2 regions of the Amycolatopsis sp. NPDC031561 genome follow, and region 2 is predicted to be linked to the other one. Evidence: riboswitches for the same ligand, from Rfam matches in the RefSeq annotation. Region 2 holds a riboswitch; the other holds the start of a gene.

Region 1 (9,907 bases), on a different contig from region 2:
GTGCGGGTCCCGTCGTCGAACTCCGCGAGCGCGGCGAGATCGTCGTCGGCGAGTTCGAAGTCGAAGACGTCGAAGTTCTCGCGGATCCGGGACGGGGTCACGGATTTCGGGATGGCCACGGTGCCGAGCTGCAGGTGCCAGCGCAGCACCAGCTGCGCCGGGCTCTTGCCGTACTTGGCCGCGAGGGCGGTCAGGGTCGCGTCCGAGAGCAGCGATCCCTGCGCGAGCGGGCTCCACGCCTCGGTGACGATCCCGTGCTCGGCGTGGAACTCCCGCAGCACCTTCTGCTGGAGCCGCGGGTGCAGCTCGACCTGGTTGACCGCGGGCACGATCCCCGTCTCGCCGAACAGCCGCCGCAGATGCGGGACGTGGAAGTTCGACACCCCGATGGCGCGCACACGGCCGTCCGCGTAGAGCTTTTCCAGCGCCCGCCAGGTTTCGACGTACTTGCCGCGCGTCGGCATCGGCCAGTGGATCAGATAGAGGTCGACGTGCTCGAGGCCGAGTTCCGCGAGGCTCGCGTCGAACGCCCGGAGCGCTTCGTCGTACCCATGGCCCGGATTCGGCAGTTTCGTGGTGATGAACAGTTCGTCGCGAGGCACGCCCGCCGAGCGGATCGCCTCGCCGACACCGGCTTCGTTCCGGTACGACGCGGCGGTGTCGATGCTGCGGTACCCGGCTTCGATGGCGGTACGGACGACTTTGGCCGTGTCGCCCGCGGGCACCTGCCAGACGCCGAAACCGAGTTGGGGGATGGCTACCTCGTTGTTCAGGACGACGGAAGGCACGGCCATGGAAGGGAAATCCTCACTGGAGTCGGTGGCTGGGCTTCTTGCCCGGCATCATCCCACCCCGCGCCCGGCGTACGCGCGCAAGTACTCCGCCGTGGCCGTGTCGGCCGGGAAGAACGACTCGATCATCAGCTCGGCGACCGTGATGTCCAACGGCGTCCCGAAGGTGGACACCGTGCTGAAGAACGTGAGATCCACGCCCTCGTGCCGCAGTCGCAGCGGGACGAAGATGTCGCCAGGGCCGGGAACCTCCACCTCGGGGACGGGATCGTCGCACGGATAGGTGAGCAGTTCCTCCAGCAGCTCCGTCAGCGCCGGGTCCGCCGTCTGGGTGACCTGGCGCCGCAGCCTGCCGAGCAGGTGGGCACGCCACTCCCCCAGGTTGAGCACGTAAGGCGCCATGCCTTCCGGATGCAGTGTCAGCCGGAGGACGTTGGCGGGCGGGGCCATCAAGGTGGGCGAGACCAGGTCGGTCATGATCGACACACTCGCGTTGGCGTCGACCAGGTTCCAGCCGCGATCGACGACGGCGGCCGGATAGGGCTCGTGACTCGTCATCAACTGCCGGACAGCCTTGCGGACCGCCGCCATTTCCGGGTCGCCGAGCCCGCTCTCGGAGTACGCGGGCGCGTAGCCCGCCGCCAGCAGCAGCTGATTGCGTTCCCGCAAGGGCACCTCCAGATGCTCGCCGAGCCGCAGCACCATGTCGCGGCTGGGCTTGGACCGCCCGGTCTCCACGAAGCTCAGGTGCCTGGTCGAGATCTCCGCCGAGATGGCGAGGTCGAGCTGGCTGATCCGGCGGCGATCACGCCATTCCCGCAGCAGTTCGCCGACGGATCGGCCGGCGCGGCTCGCGATCACTGTGGTCGTCACGATCACGAACTTACGGCCACGTGCGCCGAGCCGCCATTACCTCCCGCGTAATCGACGTGACCCACCTTCAGCGGCCAGAGTTGCGGCATCGGTTACCCCACAACGAAAGAGGACACCATGTCGGACATCCAGCGCGTCGCCGAGCAGTACATCGCCGTGTGGAACGAGACCGACGCGGACCAGCGCCGTGCGCTCATCGCCGAAGTGTTCACCGAGGACGCCGCCTACACCGACCCGCTCGGCGCGGTCACCGGTCACGACGGTGTCGACGGCTTCATCGCCGGCGCGCAGGCCCAGTTCGCCGGTCTGAAGTTCAGCCTGCCCACGGTCCCCGACGCGCACCACGACATCGCGCGGTTCCAGTGGTACCTCGGCCCGGAGGGCGCGGTGGAGCCGCTGGCGATCGGCTTCGACGTCATCACCGTCGAGGACGGACGGATCAAGCAGGTGCTGGGCTTTCTGGACAAGATGCCCGGCTGACGATCAGGCGAAGGCCTCCGGCGGCGGGCAGGAGCAGACGAGGTTGCGGTCACCGGCAGCCCCGTCGATCCGCCGCACCGGAGGCCAGATCTTCGCCGCTGTGAAGCCGGCCGGGAAGATCGCGATCTCCCTGCTGTACGGGCGATCCCACTCACCCGCGAGGCAGCGCGCGGTGTGCGGGGCGTTGCGCAGCGGGCTCTCGGCCACCGGCCACTCCCCCGCCTCGACCTTCTCGATCTCGCCGCGGATCGCGATCATCGCGTCGCAGAACCGGTCGAGTTCGCCGAGGTCCTCGCTCTCGGTGGGCTCGACCATGAGCGTGCCCGCGACCGGGAAGGACATCGTCGGCGCATGGAGGCCGTAGTCGGCCAGCCGCTTGGCGACGTCGTCGACGGTGACGCCGGTCCGTTTGGTGAGCGCGCGGAGGTCGAGGATGCATTCGTGCGCGACCAGACCGTCGTGGCCGGAGTACAGCACCGGGTAGTGCTCCGCGAGGCGTTTGGCGACGTAGTTGGCGTTCGCGACCGCGGTCAGCGTCGCGCGCCTCAGGCCTTCCGCGCCCATCATCCGGACGTAGGCCCAGGAGATCGGCAGGATCGACGCGCTTCCCCACGGGGCGGCGCTGATCGGGCCCACTCCGGTGGCCGGGCCCGCGTCCGGCTGCAGCGGGTGGTTCGGCAGGTACGGCGCCAGATGCGCGCGGACGCCGATCGGGCCGATCCCGGGTCCGCCGCCGCCGTGCGGGATGCAGAAGGTCTTGTGCAGGTTGAGATGGGAGACGTCGGCGCCGAACCTGCCGTACTGCGCCACCCCGATCAGCGCGTTCAGGTTCGCGCCGTCGACGTACACCTGGCCGCCCGCGTCGTGCACCAGCGCGCAGACTTCGCGGACGGTGTCCTCGTACACGCCGTGCGTGGAGGGATAGGTGATCATGATCGCGGCCAGGTCGTCCGCGTGCTCGTCCACCGTGGACTTGAGGTGAGCGAGGTCGATGTTCCCCTCGTCGTCGCATTTCACGACGACCACCCGCATCCCGGCCATGATCGCGCTGGCCGCGTTCGTCCCGTGGGCGCTCGACGGGATCAGGCAGACGTCCCGCGCCGCGTTCCCGCGTTCGCGATGGTAGGCCCGGATCGCCAGCAGTCCGGCGAACTCGCCCTGGCTTCCGGCGTTCGGCTGCAGGGAAACCGCGTCGTAGCCGGTGATCCCGGCCAGCCACCGTTCCAGATCCTTCACGATGGTGAGCAGCCCTGCCGCGTCTTCCGCGGGCGCGAACGGGTGCAGGCCGGCGAACTCGGGCCAGGTGATCGGCTCCATTTCGGCCGTGGCGTTGAGTTTCATCGTGCAGGAACCGAGCGGGATCATGCTCCGGTCGAGTGCGACGTCCTTGTCGGACAACGCCCTCAGGTACCGCAGCAGTGCCGTTTCCGAGCGGTGCGTGTGGAAGACGGGATGCGTCAGGTAGTCGCTGGTGCGGCGCAGATCCGGCGGGAAGCCGTCGGCGGTGTCCGCGTCGAGTGAGTCCACATCGGACACCGCGACACCGAACGCCTTCCACACCAAGGAAAGATGCTCGCGGGTGGTCGTCTCGTCACACGCGACGGCGACGTGGTCCGCGTCCACCTGCCGGAGGTTGACGCCGAGTTCCCTCGCGGTGCCGACGACGCCGGTCGCGCGGCCGGGGACGGAGACCATGACGGTGTCGAAGAACTCGCAGTGCACGACGTCCACGCCGCTTTCGGCGAGCCCCGCCGCGAGCACGGTGGCCATCCGGTGCGCGCGGTTGGCGATGGCGCGCAGGCCTTCGGGACCGTGGTACACCGCGTACATCGAAGCGATGACGGCCAGGAGCACCTGTGCGGTGCAGATGTTGCTGGTCGCCTTTTCCCGGCGGATGTGCTGCTCGCGGGTTTGCAGGGCGAGCCGGTACGCGGGGGCGCCGTCGGCGTCCTTCGACACCCCGACGAGCCGGCCGGGCAACTGACGTTCGAGCCCCTGCCGGACGGCGAGGTACGCCGCGTGCGGGCCGCCGAAACCCATCGGGACACCGAATCGCTGCGTCGATCCGACCGCGACGTCGGCGCCGAGTTCACCCGGCGACCGCAGCAGGGTCAAGGCCAGCGGATCCGCGGCCATCACCACTGCCGCGCCCAGCGCCTTGGCCTCGGCGATGGTGTGGTCCCATTCCCGGACGACACCGGACGCGCCGGGATAGGACAGCAGCACTCCGTAGAAGTCGCCACCGAGGCCGAGTCCGGTGATGCCCTGGGACAGGTCGGCGGTCACCAGCTCGATGCCGAGCGGTTCAGCACGGGTGCGCAGGACCTCGATCGTCTGGGGCAGCGTGTCCTCGTCGACCACGAACCGGTTCGATTTCGCCTTGCCCGCCCGGCGGACCAGCGTCATCGCCTCCGCCGCGGCGGTCGCCTCGTCCAGCATGGACGCGTTCGCGATCGGCAGGCCGGTCAGGTCGGCCACCATGGTCTGGAAGTTGAGCAGCGCTTCGAGGCGGCCTTGCGAGATCTCCGGCTGATACGGCGTGTACGCGGTGTACCAGGCCGGGCTTTCCAGCACGTTCCGGCGGATCACCGGCGGGGTGACGGTGTCGTGGTAGCCGAGGCCGATCATCTGGACCATCGGCCGGTTGCGCGCGGCGAGCGCGCGGAGTTCGGCGAGCGCGGCCGTCTCGGTGGCGGGCGGAGGCAGCTCCAGCGGAGTCGCGGATTCCCGGAGCGACGCGGGGACGGCGCGCTCGGCCAGTTCGTCGAGGGAACCGACGCCGACGACGTCGAGGATGCGTGCGAGTTCCTCCGCGCCGGGACCGATGTGCCGGTCCGCGAAGGGGGTTCCGGATTCGAGCGCGGCCAGTGAAACGGGCTCCATCGGGGACCTCCCAAGACGCGGGGGTGGGGCCGGGACGGATTGTCCCTGGCCCTCCCCACTCTGTCCGTACCCCCGTGGGGGCGCCTGAGAGTTTCGCCCGTGGGTTGAGTCGGGCTTGCACCGTCGGCGGAGCCGCCAGGTGGTGACCTGACGATTCACTTTCCAGAGGCGTCTAGTCCGCGCGGTCCAGGGTGCCTGAGAGGTTCCGGGGAGGACTTGCTCCTTCGGCGCCGAGCCGTTATCGGCTCGGTCTCTCCCGCGCGGATTCGTCGACTGCGAAAGTGAGCCTACCCTGCCGCTCGCGCGGCTTCATGATCAGCCGGTGCGACGTGCGTTACGGCGCTGCGTGAGCTCGTCGGGCGTGACGGTTTCGATCACGCCGCCGTCGGCCCGCTCGGCCGGGAACTCGTGGATGGTCCCGCTGATCTCCTGCATCGCCCCGCTGACCGCGATGCCGAAAACGCCCTGCCCGCCCTGGAGTAAATCGACGATCTCTTCGGGCGAGGTGCACTCGTAGACGGTGGTGCCGTCGGAGAACAGGGTGACCTTGGCCAGATCGCGGACGCCGCGCAGGCGCAGGTGGTCGACGGCGACCCTGATGTTCTGCAAGGAGACACCTGTGTCCAGCAGCCGCTTGACGACCTTCAGGACGAGGATGTCCTTGAACGAGTAGAGCCGCTGCGAACCGGATCCGTGCGCCGTGCGGATGCTCGGCGCGACCAGCTTCGTGCGGGCCCAGTAGTCGAGCTGCCGGTACGTGATCCCGGCGATCTGACAGGCGGCGGGACCGCGGTAGCCGACGAGTTCGTCCGGGAGGGAAGAGTCGGGGAACAGCTCGCCCTGCTCGCCGTCAGCAACCGGAACGAGCGGCTCTTGAGGGCTACCAGCCTCGACCACGCCATGCCTCCCCTCGCCCGACCTGGCGGCCGGCGAACAAAGCCGCGCGGACCCACGTGAGTCCGCACCGGAGTTCATCGTCAAGACGGATGCCCCAGACATCCGAATCACACCTTGGCGATTTACCTCCATTGACGGTAAGCGCGTCCGGCAAGGCGGTCAACGCGACGCGCGGTCAACCTCAAGCTCTTCTTGAGGCTTGTCGGAAACAGTCCCCCGTTCGGCCGCGCGCTTGCCACTTTTACTCAGCCGTGTTATTTTTTACTCATGCAAGTAACTCCTTCCACCCAAAGCGCCATGCAAGAGGTGCAGGCGGAGCTCGGGCTGTCGGTCACCGAAGCCGCCCGGCGGGCCCAGATCGTCGGCGCCACGATCGCGACGATCTCCGATCTCGGCTACCACAAGACGTCGTTCGCGAAGATCAAGGAGCGGGCCGGGCTGTCCAGCACCCGGATCATCTCGTACCACTTCACCAACAAGGCCGGTCTGATGCAGGCCGTGGTCACCACCGCGACCGGGATGAAGGACAAGTTCCTCGAGGAGCGGATCCAGGGCACGACCGACCGGGCCGGGCTGCTGCGCGGGTACATCGAAGCGGAGATCGAGTTCCTCGGCTCGTACCCGGAGCTGGTGCGGGTCATGGTCGAGATGGCTTCGAGCGGATCGGACGCCGAAGGCTGGTTCATGTCGGCGCCGATCGTCGAAGAGTTCCGCACCGGCCGGCTGGAGCGCCAGCTGCGACAGGGACAGCAAGAAGGCGCTTTCGGCGACTTCTTGCCGGACGTGATGGCAATGTCGATCGCCCAGGCCGTCGACGGTGTCGCCGCGAAGTTCGCGGCGGATCCGAAGCTGGACCTGGAGCGGTACGGGCGGGAGCTGGCGGACCTGTTCACCCGGGCCACCGCCGTCTGACGCGCTTGGGCCTGCGAGTGTCATGAAAGGGGCTTTCAGGACGAATTTCGTCCTGAAAGCCCCTTTCATGACATCCGGCAGATCGCGACCGCGGTCCGCACGCACGAAGAAGGGGCGGCGCCACCGGCGCCGCCCCTTCTCGCAAGATCCCGGTTAGCGCGATTAAGTATCAGCGCCGCGGAAGTCCTCCGGCGAGACGGAGTCGAGGAACTCGCGGAACTTCTCGACCTCGTCCTCCTGCTCGTCGGGAATGATCAGGCCCGCTTCCTCCAGCACCGCGTCCACGGCGTGGATCGGAACCCCCACCCGCAGTGCCAGGGCGACCGAATCGCTCGGCCGCGCCGAAACCCGGATGTCCCCGTCGAAGACCAGCTCCGCGAAGAACGTGCCTTCCTTCAAGTCCGTGATGACAACCTGCTCCAGCTCACGGCCCAGCGCCCCGATGACCTCCTTGAGCAGGTCATGGGTGAGCGGACGGGCCGGGCGGACTCCCTGCTGCTCCAACGCGATGGCGGTGGCCTCGACCGAGCCGATCCAGATCGGCAGGTAACGCTCGCCTTCGGTTTCCCGTAGCAACAAGATCGGCTGATTCGCGGGTAGCTCCACCCGCACGCCGACGACGCGCATCTCGCTCATCGGGCTTCGCCTCCCTCTCGTGCGCACGGGCTGCAACGCTTGTCTTGACGATCAAGCGACGGCGATCCCGACGCTACCCGTCTTCCGAGCGCTGTGCTCGCTGTCCTGACATTCTCGGTTCGCCCGTGGCAAACCCAACTCTCACGGTACGGCATAGGGTGCCGAACATTCAGTCATTGACAAGTGGCCTCACAAGGGCTCCCGGTCCCCGGAGCCGCTCAGCCGCCCGTGACGGCGCGTATTCCGGCCTTCACCAAGAGCGTATGTAACGCCACGGTCAGTGCGGCGAGCTCGCGGACGACCTCGTCGCCCCTCGCCTGCGCGTCCTCGTCACGGTGCCGATACACCGGGGTCACGATCTGCTCCAGCAGCCCGACTTCGCGGTCGGCCGCGGCCCGGAAGGCACGCAGATGTCTCGGCTCGATACCGAATTCGGTCATCGCTTTCACGGTCTTCGCCACGAGGACCGCGTCGGGGTCGTAGAACCCCGCAGCGCCTGGGCGGACGAGACCATATTGCCGCAGCTCAGCCAAGGTACCGGCGTCGATGCCTGCCTGGCGGAGCAGATCTTCCACGGTCAGCCTGATCTCGCGATCGGTCTCGAAGTCCCCGGGGGACGGCAGTCCGCCGTTCTCCCCCGGGGCCTCGAGCGAAACGAGTTTCCGCGGTGGTTTGGGAGCCGCCGCCGAAGGCGCGGCACCCTGATCCGCCGCGTCGAGCTGTTCCTTGATGACCTTCAGCGGAAGATAGTGATCCCGCTGGGCGGACAGGACGAATCGCAACCGCTCCACGTCCGCCGGAGCGAACTGCCGGTACCCCGACGGGGTCCGGCCCGGCTGGACCAGACCTTCCGCTTCGAGGAACCGGATCTTGGAGATGGTGACGTCGGGGAAGTCGCCGCGCAGTTGTGCCAGCACGGCCCCGATGCTCAACCCATCGCGCTGCGACGCATCCCGATCAGGCCGCCCGGCCGCCGTCACCGTGCCCCCTGGCCCCCGGAACCCGGGCCGGTCAGGAAGACCAGGCGGAACTTGCCGATCTGCACCTCGTCGCCACCGGCGAGGACGGCCTGGTCGACCGGCTCGCGGTTGACGTAGGTGCCGTTGAGGCTGCCGACGTCGATGACGACGAACTCGCCACCCTCACGGCGGAACTCGGCGTGCCGCCGGGAAACCGTGACGTCGTCGAGGAAGATGTCGCTGTCCGGGTGTCGTCCCGCACTGGTGGTGTCGCGGTCCAGCAGGAAGCGCGAACCCGCGTTCGGGCCACGCTTGACGACCAGCAGCGCGGAACCCGCGGGCAGCGCGTCCACACCCTGGACGGGGGCCTCGGCAGCCGGAGGAGCCTCAGTGCCTTCGACGTCGGCCAGGAAGTCGGCCCGGAAGACAGAAGTCCGCTCCGGAGACTGCTCCGGGGGAACGCCGGGCCCGTCGTTCGTGCTCACCTGAGCTCTCCTAACGCATGTGTGTTGCCACTACTCAAGAACGTGCAGAGGTCAAACGTACCGTGCCTGATCGAATCTCCGGTCCGCGGCTCCCCCTACTCTCACGGGAGGGCCGCGGCCTGCGGCTATTCCTTGATCAGCGCCTGGTACGCCTCGGCCTCGAGCAGCGAATCGACCGAGCTCGCGTCGTCGAGACGGAGCTCGACCAGCCAGCCCTCACCATAGGGGTCGCTGTTGATCAGTTCGGGCGACTCGGCCACCGCGTCGTTGACCGCGACCACCTCGCCGTCGAGCGGGGCGAACAGCTCTGAAACGCTCTTGGTGGACTCGACCTCGCCGAAGGCGTCGCCCGAGCCGACCTGCTTGCCGACCTCGGGGAGGTCGACGAACACCACGTCACCGAGCTGGTCCTGGGCGTACTCCGTGATGCCCATGCGCACGAGCCCTCCGTCGCGTACGGAGACCCACTCGTGCTCCTCGGTGTAGCGCAGTTCTTCTGGAGTGGACAACGCCGCTCCCCTTTCTCATGCCCTCGCTCGAATCCGACGCGCGCAGTTTCGCATCCCGCCGGGGCACGCGCCCGGCGCCTCCCGCTAGCTAGCCGCGATCGGCGGATCGCAGGGCCCGCACTGTCTGGACGACGTACAACACGCCCGAATAGACGTACAGGACCGCGCCCCACGCCGTGAAGGCGTACCCGATCGGACGCGCGAACGCGGCGATGTCGGATCCGCCTTGGGTGAGCAGCAGGAACGGGAAGGCGTACATCAGTACGAAGGTGGCGCCCTTGCCGATGTAGGTGACCTCCGGCGGGGCGAACCCGCGATGCCGCAGCAGCAGCACGCAGACCCCCAGCACCGCCTCGCGGGCGACCAGCGGGACCACCACCCACCACGGGACGATGTCGCGGATCAGGAAGGCGATGAGGGTCGCGAGGATGTAGAGCCTGTCCGCGGCGGGGTCGAGCAGCTGACCGAGCCGCGACATCTGG
Region 2 (9,907 bases):
CGAGTTCGGCGGCGACGGCCACGGCGACCTCGGGGTCCACCTCGGACAGGCTCGCGTTGAACACGGAAGCGTTGGTCATGGATCAGCTCTCCTGGGTGAGCACGGCGTAGGCCTGGGCGTCGAGCAGGGCGGGCACGTCGCCGGACAGACGCACCTTCAGGAGCCACCCTTCGGCGTACGGGTCCGAGTTGATCAGCTCGGGGGTGTCCGTTGTGGCCTCGTTCACCTCGACGACCTCGCCGTCCACGGGCGCGTACAGCTCGCTGACCGACTTGGTCGACTCGACCTCGCCGAACACCTCGCCCGCGGTGACGGTGTCGCCGACCGAGGGAAGCTGGACGAACACGATGTCACCGAGCGACTCGGCGGCGAAGGCGGTGATGCCCACGGTGGCGACGCCGTCGACGACGTTCAGCCACTCGTGTTCCTTCGTGTACTTCAGGTCCTGGGGGATGCTCATGATCGGAAAAGGGCCTTTCAGGCGCGGGAGTAGAAGGGCAGGGCGACGACCTCGACGGGCTCGATACGGCCCCGGATGTCGACGGAAAGCTCGGTGCCGGGCTCGGAGTGCTCCCGGTCCACGTAGGCCATGGCGATCGGGTAGCCCAGGGTCGGCGACAGGGCGCCGCTGGTGACCTCGCCGATCTCGGTCTCGCCCGCCAGGACGGAGTAGCCGTGACGCGGCGCGCGGCGGCCGGAACCCTTGAGGCCGACGCGAACCCGGGGAACGTCCTTCTTGGACAGCTCCTCCAGCGCGGCCTTGCCGACGAAGTCGCCCGGCTTCTCGAACTTGACGACGCGGCCGAGGCCGGCCTCGAACGGGCTCAGCTGGAGGCTGAGTTCGTTGCCGTACAACGGCATTCCGGCTTCGAGACGCAGCGTGTCGCGGCAGGCGAGACCGGCCGGGAGCAGACCGTGCGGCTCGCCCGCCTCGGTGAGGATGCGCCAGACGGCGGGAGCCTCACCGGCCGGGACGTACAGCTCGAAGCCGTCTTCGCCGGTGTACCCGGTGCGGGCGAGCAGGACGTCGTGGCCCTTCACGACGGCCGGGACGCTCGCGTAGTACTTGAGCGCGCCGAGGTCGGCGTCGGTGACCGCGCCGAGGATCTCGACGGCCTTGGGGCCCTGGACGGCGATCAGCGCGACGTCTTCGGACTTGTCGTCGACGACGGCGTCGAAGCCGGAAACCCGCGCGGCCAGCGCCTCCGCGACCACGGCGGCGTTGCCCGCGTTGGCCACGACCAGGAACTTCTCGTCTTCGAGGCGGTAGACGACCAGGTCGTCGAGCACGCCGCCGGTCTCGTCGCAGATCATCGTGTAGCGCGCCCGGCCCGGCTTGACGCCGGACAGGTTGCCGACCAGCGCGAAGTCGAGGACGTCGGCGGCCTGCGGGCCGGTCACCTCGATCTCGGCCATGTGGGACAGGTCGAACAGGCCCGCGGTCTCGCGGACCGCCTTGTGCTCCGCCAGCTCGCTGCTGTAGCGGATCGGCATCGACCAGCCCGCGAAGTCGGTGAACAGCGCACCCAGTCCTTTGTGGACTCCGTGCAGGGACGTCTCTTTCGACATCAAGTGCCTCAGTTCTCGTAGGCGTTGAGCGGCGGGCAGGAGCAGACGAGGTTACGGTCCCCGCGCGCACCGTCGATGCGGCGCACCGGGGGCCAGTACTTGGCCTTGCGGTTCACTCCGGCGGGGTACACCGCCAGTTCGCGGTCGTAGGGCAGGTCCCAGTCGCCGACCAGGGTCTCGGCGGTGTGCGGGGCGTTGCGCAGCGGGCTGTTGTCCGCGGCCCACCGGCCCTGGGCGACGGCGTCGATCTCGCCGCGGATGGCGATCATCGCCTCGATGAAGCGATCGATCTCGCCGAGGTCCTCGGATTCGGTCGGCTCGACCATCAGCGTGCCCGCGACCGGGAACGACATGGTCGGTGCGTGGAAGCCGTAGTCGATCAGGCGCTTCGCGACGTCGTCGACGCTGACACCGGTCTCCTTGGTGAGGCCGCGCAGGTCGAGGATGCACTCGTGGGCGACCAGGTCGTCCTGGCCGGTGTAGAGCACCGGGTAGTGCTGGTTCAGGCGCTTGGCCACGTAGTTCGCGGCGAGGACGGCGACCTGCGTCGCGGCGGTGAGCCCGCCCGCGCCCATCATGCGGACGTACGCCCACGAGATCGGCAGGATCGACGCCGAGCCGTACGGGGCGGCGCTGATCGGGCCGACGCCGGTCGAGGGACCGGCCTTCTCCAGCAGCGGGTGGTTCGGCAGGTACGGCGCGAGGTGCGCGCGCACCGCGACCGGGCCGACGCCGGGGCCGCCGCCACCGTGCGGGATGCAGAAGGTCTTGTGCAGGTTCAGGTGCGAGACGTCGCCGCCGAACTCGCCCGGCTTCGCCAGGCCCAGCAGGGCGTTGAGGTTCGCGCCGTCGACGTAGACCTGGCCGCCCGCGTCGTGGACGATCTTGGCCAGCTCGTCGATGCCGTTCTCGTACACACCGTGCGTGGACGGGTACGTGACCATGATCGCGGACAGCGTTTCGCGGTTGGCCTCGACCTTGGCGCGCAGGTCTTCGAGGTCGACGTTGCCCTCGTCGGTGCACTTGACCACGACGACGCGCATGCCTGCCATCACCGCGGACGCGGCGTTCGTGCCGTGGGCGGACGACGGGATCAGGCAGACCTCGCGCTCGGCCTGGCCGTTCGCGTGGTGGTACGCGCGGATCGCGAGCAGACCGGCGAGCTCGCCCTGGCTGCCCGCGTTCGGCTGCAGCGACACCTTGTCGTAGCCGGTGACCTCGGCGAGCCAGGTCGACAGCTGCTCGACCAGCACGTGGTAACCCTCGGCCTGGTCGGCGGGGGCGAACGGGTGGATGCCCGCGAACTCGCGCCAGCTGATCGGCTCCATCTCGGTGGTGGCGTTGAGCTTCATCGTGCAGGAGCCGAGCGGGATCATGCCGCGGTCGAGCGCGTAGTCCAGATCGGACAGGCTGCGCAGGTAACGCAGCATCGCGGTCTCGGAGCGGTGCGAGTGGAAGACCTCGTGGGTGAGGTACTCGCTCTCGCGGCCGAGTCCGGTGGGCAGCGCGCGGGCGTCGGCGGCGGTCGTGTCGACACCGAAGGCGTTGAGCACCTTGGCGATGATCGCGGGCGTGGTGACCTCGTCGACGGCGATGCGGACGTGGTCGGCGTCGACCGGGCCGAGGTTGATCCCGTTCTCGCGCGCGACGGCGACGACCGCTTCGGCCTGGCCGGGCATGCGGGCGAGGACGGTGTCGAAGAAGCCCTCGTGGACGACCTCGACGCCACCGGCGCGCAGCGCTCCGGCCAGCCCGGCGGCGAGCTCGTGGACGCGGGTCGCGATGCGCCTGAGGCCGTCCGGACCGTGGTAGACCGCGTACATCGCGGCGAGCACGGCGGGCAGGACCTGGGCGGTGCAGATGTTGGAAGTGGCCTTCTCGCGGCGGATGTGCTGCTCACGGGTCTGCAGCGCGAGGCGGTACGCGGGGTTGCCGTCGGCGTCGACCGAGACTCCGACCAGGCGGCCCGGCAGCGAGCGCTCGAGCCCGGTGCGGACGGCCATGAACCCGGCGTGCGGGCCGCCGTAGCCGAGCGGGACACCGAAACGCTGGGTGGATCCGGCGGCGATGTCGGCGCCGAACTCACCCGGCGCGGTGACCAGCGTGAGGGCGAGCAGGTCGGCGGCGACGGTGTACAGCGCGCCGGCGGCCTTCGCGGTCTCGGAGATGGCGGAGTAGAAGCCCGCGCCGCGCAGCACGCCGGAAGCACCCGGGTACTGCACGACGACGCCGAAGAACTCCTCCGGCAGGCCGGTGAGCAGGTCGCGGACCTCGACCTCGACGCCCATGGCCTCGGCGCGGGTGCGGACGACGGCGATGGTCTGCGGCAGGCACTCGGCGTCGAGGACGACCTTGTTGGACTTCGCCTTCGACGCGCGGCGCATCAGCATGACGGCCTCGGCGACGGCGGTGGACTCGTCGAGCAGGGAGGCGTTCGCGGTGGCGAGACCGGCCAGCTCGGAGACCATGGTCTGGAAGTTGAGGAGGGCTTCGAGACGGCCCTGCGAGATCTCCGGCTGGTAGGGCGTGTACGCCGTGTACCAGGCCGGGTTCTCCAGCACGTTGCGGCGGATGACCGCCGGGGTGACCGTGTCGTGGAAGCCGAGGCCGATCATCTGCGTCATCGGCTTGTTGAGCGCGGCGAGCGCGCGAAGTTCGGCGATGGCGTCCTCTTCGGACGCGGCGGGGGGAAGCTCGAGGTCACGGGTGACCCGGATCGCGGACGGCACCGCGGCCTGTACCAGGGCATCGAGGCTGCCGTAGCCGACCTCGGCGAGCATCTTGGCCTGCTCGGACTCCGAGGGGCCGATGTGCCGGTCGTCGAAGGACGTACTGGTCAAGGGAGCTCCTTCAATCAGGCGCCGGATAGACCGGTGCGCTGGGAACTCCCCCTCTGTCATGGCACCTGAGAGTTTCACCGCCCGTGAAGAGGACGGCTTTCACCTTGGGTGAGGCGCACTTGCGCGCCTGCTTTCCAGAGTGGCCTCGCGGAAGCGGTAGTGGGTACCTGAGAGATTCCGGGGAGTTTGCTCCTTCGGTGCCCCACCACGTTCGTGGGGGCTCTCCCGCTCCAGCTCAACGGCCCGATCTGCAGTTGTGCGCACACCGTACCTGGCGTGTTCGGCGCGCGTCTACTGCTGGCCGGGCACGTCACTTCTCCCGTTCGCCCGGACACCCGACGTGCCCGGGCCGTCGGGCCTGGCTAGGCGTTCTCCATCATCATTTCGGCGGTGATGGTGCCGCAGAGCTCGGCGCAGCGCATCATCATGTCCGCGGCTTCGGCGAGTTCGGCGTCGCCGGTCTTGGCGCACTCCTCGGCGCACATGCGCATCATCTGCGAAGCCAGGCCGCACATCTTCGCGCACATGCGCATCATCTCGAGGTCGGCGATCATGGCCGAGCAGCGCATCATCATGTCGGCGCTCATCCGCGACATGTCCGCGCAGGTCACCATCATCATCCCGAGCTTGGCGCCGCCGATCTCCATGCAGCGCGTCATCATCTCCTCGCACCTGACGTGGCACTCGTTGCACAGGTCGATGCAGTCGCGCATGGCGGTGCTCATCTGCCGGGTCATCCTGGGGGCCTCCGCGCTTCTGGGATCGCGGAACCGTGCGGTTCCGCGATCCCAGAACTACCGTGCAGGCCAGAGGGCCGCCATCCCAACCACCGGGACGAGTGAGAGCGCCGCAAGTAGTCGACTACTTGCGGGCTTACAGCGGGGTGACGTAGGCCCCCGAGATCCCGCCGTCCACCAGGAACTGCGACGCCGTGATGAACGAGGCGTCATCGCTCGCCAGGAAGGCGACCGCGCCCGCGATCTCCTCCGGCTCCGCGAACCGCCCGACCGGCACGTGCACCAGCCGCCGCGCGGCCCGCTCGGGGTCCTTCGCGAACAGTTCCTTCAGCAGCGGCGTGTTCACCGGTCCCGGGCACAGCGCGTTGACCCGGATGTTCTCCCGCGCGAACTGCACACCCAGTTCCCGGCTCATCGCCAGCACCCCGCCCTTGGACGCGGTATAGGAGATCTGCGACGTCGCCGCGCCCATCACCGCGACGAACGACGCCGTGTTGATGATCGAGCCCTTCCCCTGCCGCTGCATGTGGGGCAGCACCGCCTTGCAGCACAGGTACACCGAGGTCAGGTTGACCTTCTGCACCTTCTCCCACGCGTCGATGCCCGTGGTGAGGATCGAGTCGTCCTCGGGCGGGGAGATACCGGCGTTGTTGAACGCGACGTCGACCGAGCCGAAGGTGTCCACAGTGGTCTGGAACAGGGCCTCGACCTGCTCGGCGTCGGTGACGTCGGCCTGCACGAACAGGCCGCCGACCTCGTCCGCCGCCGCTTTGCCCGCCGCGGCGGAGATGTCGCCGATGACGACCTTCGCGCCCTCGCTCGCCAGCCGCCGCGCGGTGGCGAGGCCGATGCCGCTGCTGCCGCCGGTGATGACCGCGACGCGGCCTTCGAAACGCTGCACCATTTAATCCTCCGTGCTGATGAAAACGTTTTTGGTCTCGGTGAAGGCGTCGACAGCGTCCGGGCCGAGCTCCCGGCCGAGCCCGGACTGCTTGAACCCGCCGAACGGCGTCCAGTACCGGACGGACGAATGCGAGTTCACCGAAAGGTTCCCGGCCTCGACGCCGCGCGCGACGCGGAAGGCGCGGCCGACGTCGCGGGTCCAGATCGAGCCGGACAAGCCGTACTCCGTGTCGTTGGCCATGGTGACCGCGTCCGCCTCCCCGTCGAACGGGACGACCGCGACGACCGGGCCGAAGATCTCGTCCGAGGCCAGCGGATGCCGCAGGTCCGGCGGGGTGACGACGGTCGGCGGGAACCAGTTGCCCGGCCCCAGCGGCGCGCTCCCCCGGAACGCCACCGGCGCGGCGTCGTCCACATAGGACGACACCTTCGCGTGGTGCCCCGCCGAGATCAGCGGGCCCATCTCGGTCACCTCCAGGCGGGGGTCACCGACGACGACGCCCTTCACGGCGGGTTCCAGCAGCTCCATGAACCGGTCGTACACACTCGCCTGCACCAGGATCAGCGACCGCGCGCAGCAGTCCTGCCCGGCGTTGTCGAACACCCCGTACGGCGCGGTGGCCGCGGCCTTCTCCAGATCGGAGTCGGCGAAGACGATGTTCGCGTTCTTGCCGCCGAGTTCCAGCGTCACCCGCTTCACCCGCGCGGCACAGCCCGCCATGATCTGTTTGCCGACCTCGGTCGAGCCGGTGAACACGACCTTGCGCACCGCCGGATGGTCCACGAACCGCTGGCCCACCACGGATCCCTTGCCGGGAAGCACCTGGAAGACGTCCGCGGGGATCCCGGCCTCCCTGGCCAGCTCGCCGAGGCGGATCGCGGTCAGCGGGGTGAGTTCGGCCGGCTTGAGCACGACGGTGTTCCCGGCGGCGAGCGCGGGCGCGAAACCCCAGCCCGCGATGGGCATCGGGAAGTTCCACGGCACGATCACCCCGACCACGCCGAGCGGCTCGTGGAACGTCATGTTCACCCCGCCGGGCACCGGGATCTGCTTGCCGATCAACCGTTCGGGCGACGCCGAGTAGTACGTCAGCACGTCGCGGACGTTGCCCGCCTCCCAGCGCGCGTTGCCGATGGTGTGGCCCGCGTTGGCGACTTCCAGCTGGGCGAGGTTCTCGATATCGGCGTCGACGGCGTCGGCGAACCGGCGCAGCAGCCGCGCCCGGTCGCCGGGGGCCACCGCGCGCCAGGCGGGGAACGCCGCCTGCGCACGGGCGATCGCCGCGTCGGTCTCCTCGGCCGAGGTCAGCGCGACCGACCGCACCACCTCTTCCGTGGCGGGGTTGATCACCTCGAACACCGGCGACGTGTTCCCTCCCTCGGAGGCGGCGTCGTAACCCGTCATGCGCGCTCCTTCGCAGCTGTTACGAGTGCCTTGAAAAGCCTTATGTCGTCGAGATTCTGCTCTGGATGCCATTGGACACCGAGTACGAATCCGTCGCCGGGCAGTTCCGCCGCCTCGATGGTCCCGTCGGCGGCCCAGCCGACCGGGACCAGCCCGTCGCCGAGCTTGTCGACGGCCTGGTGGTGATAACACGGCACCTTGGTCTCGGTGCCGAGGATCGACGCGGCCCGGCTGCCCTCGGCGAGAGTCACCGTAGTGGTGCCGAAGGTCGCGGGCGCGGGCTGGTGATCCTTGGTGTCCAAAGTGTCCGGAAGGTGCTGGGCGAGTGTCCCGCCCAGCGCGACGCTGAGCACCTGCAGCCCGCGGCACACGCCCAGCACCGGTTTGCCACTGTCCAAAGCGGACCGAAGCAGCCCGAACTCGAACGCGTCCCGGTTCGGCCTGGTGTACGTCGTCGCGTGCTGCTCCTGGCCGTAGCGCGCCGGTTCGATGTCGGCGCCGCCGACCAGCACGAGACCGTCCACGGCGGACACCAGCCTGTCGTGCGCCTCGCTCACCGGCGGCAGGAGGACCGGGATCCCGCCCGCCGCGACGATGCCGTCCACGTACACACGGTGCAGCAGGGCCGCTTCGGTCTCCCACACCAGGAACTTCGCGGGCTCCAGATAGCAGGTGAGCCCGATCAAGGGCTCAGAGACGTTCGAAGCCACGGATCCTCTCCCAGTCGGTGACGGCGGCGTCATACGCGGTGAGTTCGACCTTCGCCGCGTTCAGGTAGTGGTCGACGACCTCGTCCCCGAACGCGGTCCTGGCGAGCTCGCTCCGGTCGAGCAGCGCCGCGGCCTCGCGCAACGTCGTCGGCACGGTCGGCTTGTCGGAACCGTAGGCGTTGCCCTGGAACTCGGGCTCCAGCTCGAGTTCGTTCTCGATGCCGTGCAACCCGGCCGCGATCAGCGCGGCCACCGCGAGGTACGGGTTCACGTCGCCGCCGGGGACCCGGTTCTCGGTGCGGAGCGACTCCCCGTGCCCGACGACGCGCAGCGCGCACGTGCGGTTGTCGGTGCCCCACGCGACCGCGGTCGGCGCGAAGCTGCCGGGGACGAAACGCTTGTAGGAGTTGATGTTCGGCGCGAAGAAGTAGGTCAGTTCACGCAATCCGGCGAGCTGCCCCGCGAGGAAGTGCTCCATCAGCGGGGAGAACCCGCCCGGCCCGTCGCCCGATAGGACGGCCTCGCCCGCCGTGGAGCGCAGGCTGATGTGGATGTGGCAGGAGTTGCCCTCGCGTTCGTTGTACTTCGCCATGAACGTGAGGCTCTTGCCCTCCTGCGCGGCGATCTCCTTGGACCCGGTCTTGTAGATGCTGTGGTTGTCGCACGTGGCCAGCGCCTCGGCGTAGCGGAACGCGATCTCGTGCTGGCCGGGGTTGCACTCGCCCTTGGCCGACTCGACGTACAGCCCCGCGCCGCCCATGTCGTTGCGGATCCGGCGCAGCAGCGGTTCGATCCGCGAGGTGCCGAGCATCGAGTAGTCGACGTTGTACTGGTTGGCCGGGCGGAGGTCCTGGTACCGCTTGTCCCAGGCCGACTCGAAGGTGTCGTCGAAGACGATGAACTCCAGCTCGGTGCCGACGTGGGCACTGAGACCGAGGGCGGCCAGCCGGTCGAGTTGCCCGCGCAGGACCTGCCGCGGCGACGGGGCCACGGCGCCGCCCTGCACCCGTTCGAGGTCGGCGAGGACGAGCGCGGTGCCCTCCTGCCAGGGGAGCAGGCGGAGCGTGTCGAAGTCCGGTCGCATGACGAAGTCGCCGTAGCCGGTCTCCCAGGAAGACATCGCATAGCCGTCGACGGTGTTCATGTCGACGTCGACGGCGAGCAGGTAGTTGCACGCTTCGGTGGCGTGCTCGACGACCTCGTTGAGGAAGTATTCGGCGGCGCAGCGTTTGCCCTGCAGCCTGCCCTGCATGTCGGTGATGGCCACCAGCACCGTGTCGACGGTGCCGTCCTCGACGAGTTCCCGGAGCCGATCCAGTGTGAGCATGCCGCGCCTGTTCGCCATCAGCCTCACCTAAAGGTTCGAAGCGGTACCTTTGCGGCTTCTTCCTACCGGGTCAGCCGAACCCGGTCAACTCGACCAATGGTCTGATCGGCTACCCATTGCGGACTGTAGTTGATCCCTGGGCGGATTGTCTGTGATGCCCGGCTGAGAAGATGCTGTGAATCCCGCCGGACGGGAGGAGATCCGTACCTCCGGAACGTTGTACGGATCAAGAGAGGTGAGAAGGAATGACACAGGCATTCACGCAGCAGACCACGTTCACCGAGCCCCAAGGGCGGGCTCAGCTTCCGACGCTGCCCAGCGGGTGGCCGATCGGCTCCTACGAGTCGTACTCCGATGCGCAGCGTGCGGTCGACCACCTCGCGGGAACGGACTTCCCGATCACGGACGTCACCATC

The links. Region 2 has a riboswitch for glycine ahead of gcvP (aminomethyl-transferring glycine dehydrogenase). Riboswitches for the same ligand answer to the same signal wherever they lie in the genome.
Region 1: linked by a shared signal. The riboswitch ahead of gcvP (aminomethyl-transferring glycine dehydrogenase) and the one ahead of gcvP (aminomethyl-transferring glycine dehydrogenase) in region 2 are both predicted to bind glycine.

The regions. Positions count from the first base shown of each region.
Region 1 is NZ_JBVILA010000017.1:184,260-194,166, reverse strand. It holds gene ACZ5IK_RS29255 (aldo/keto reductase) at 1-794, opposite strand, end outside; gene ACZ5IK_RS29250 (helix-turn-helix domain-containing protein) at 843-1,670, opposite strand; gene ACZ5IK_RS29245 (nuclear transport factor 2 family protein) at 1,782-2,144, shown strand; gene gcvP (aminomethyl-transferring glycine dehydrogenase) at 2,148-5,027, opposite strand; glycine riboswitch at 5,200-5,296, opposite strand; gene ACZ5IK_RS29235 (MerR family transcriptional regulator) at 5,343-5,924, opposite strand; gene ACZ5IK_RS29230 (TetR/AcrR family transcriptional regulator) at 6,222-6,836, shown strand; gene ACZ5IK_RS29225 (bifunctional nuclease family protein) at 6,999-7,472, opposite strand; gene ftsR (transcriptional regulator FtsR) at 7,691-8,452, opposite strand; gene garA (glycogen accumulation regulator GarA) at 8,449-8,916, opposite strand; gene gcvH (glycine cleavage system protein GcvH) at 9,042-9,425, opposite strand; gene ACZ5IK_RS29205 (CDP-alcohol phosphatidyltransferase family protein) at 9,514-9,907, opposite strand, start outside.
Region 2 is NZ_JBVILA010000003.1:306,557-316,463, forward strand. It holds gene glyA (serine hydroxymethyltransferase) at 1-79, opposite strand, end outside; gene gcvH (glycine cleavage system protein GcvH) at 83-460, opposite strand; gene gcvT (glycine cleavage system aminomethyltransferase GcvT) at 478-1,569, opposite strand; gene gcvP (aminomethyl-transferring glycine dehydrogenase) at 1,578-4,409, opposite strand; glycine riboswitch at 4,453-4,557, opposite strand; gene ACZ5IK_RS10590 (four-helix bundle copper-binding protein) at 4,772-5,146, opposite strand; gene ACZ5IK_RS10595 (3-oxoacyl-ACP reductase) at 5,283-6,050, opposite strand; gene ACZ5IK_RS10600 (aldehyde dehydrogenase family protein) at 6,051-7,454, opposite strand; gene ACZ5IK_RS10605 (gamma-glutamyl-gamma-aminobutyrate hydrolase family protein) at 7,451-8,164, opposite strand; gene ACZ5IK_RS10610 (glutamine synthetase family protein) at 8,145-9,509, opposite strand; gene ACZ5IK_RS10615 (YflT domain-containing protein) at 9,737-9,907, shown strand, end outside.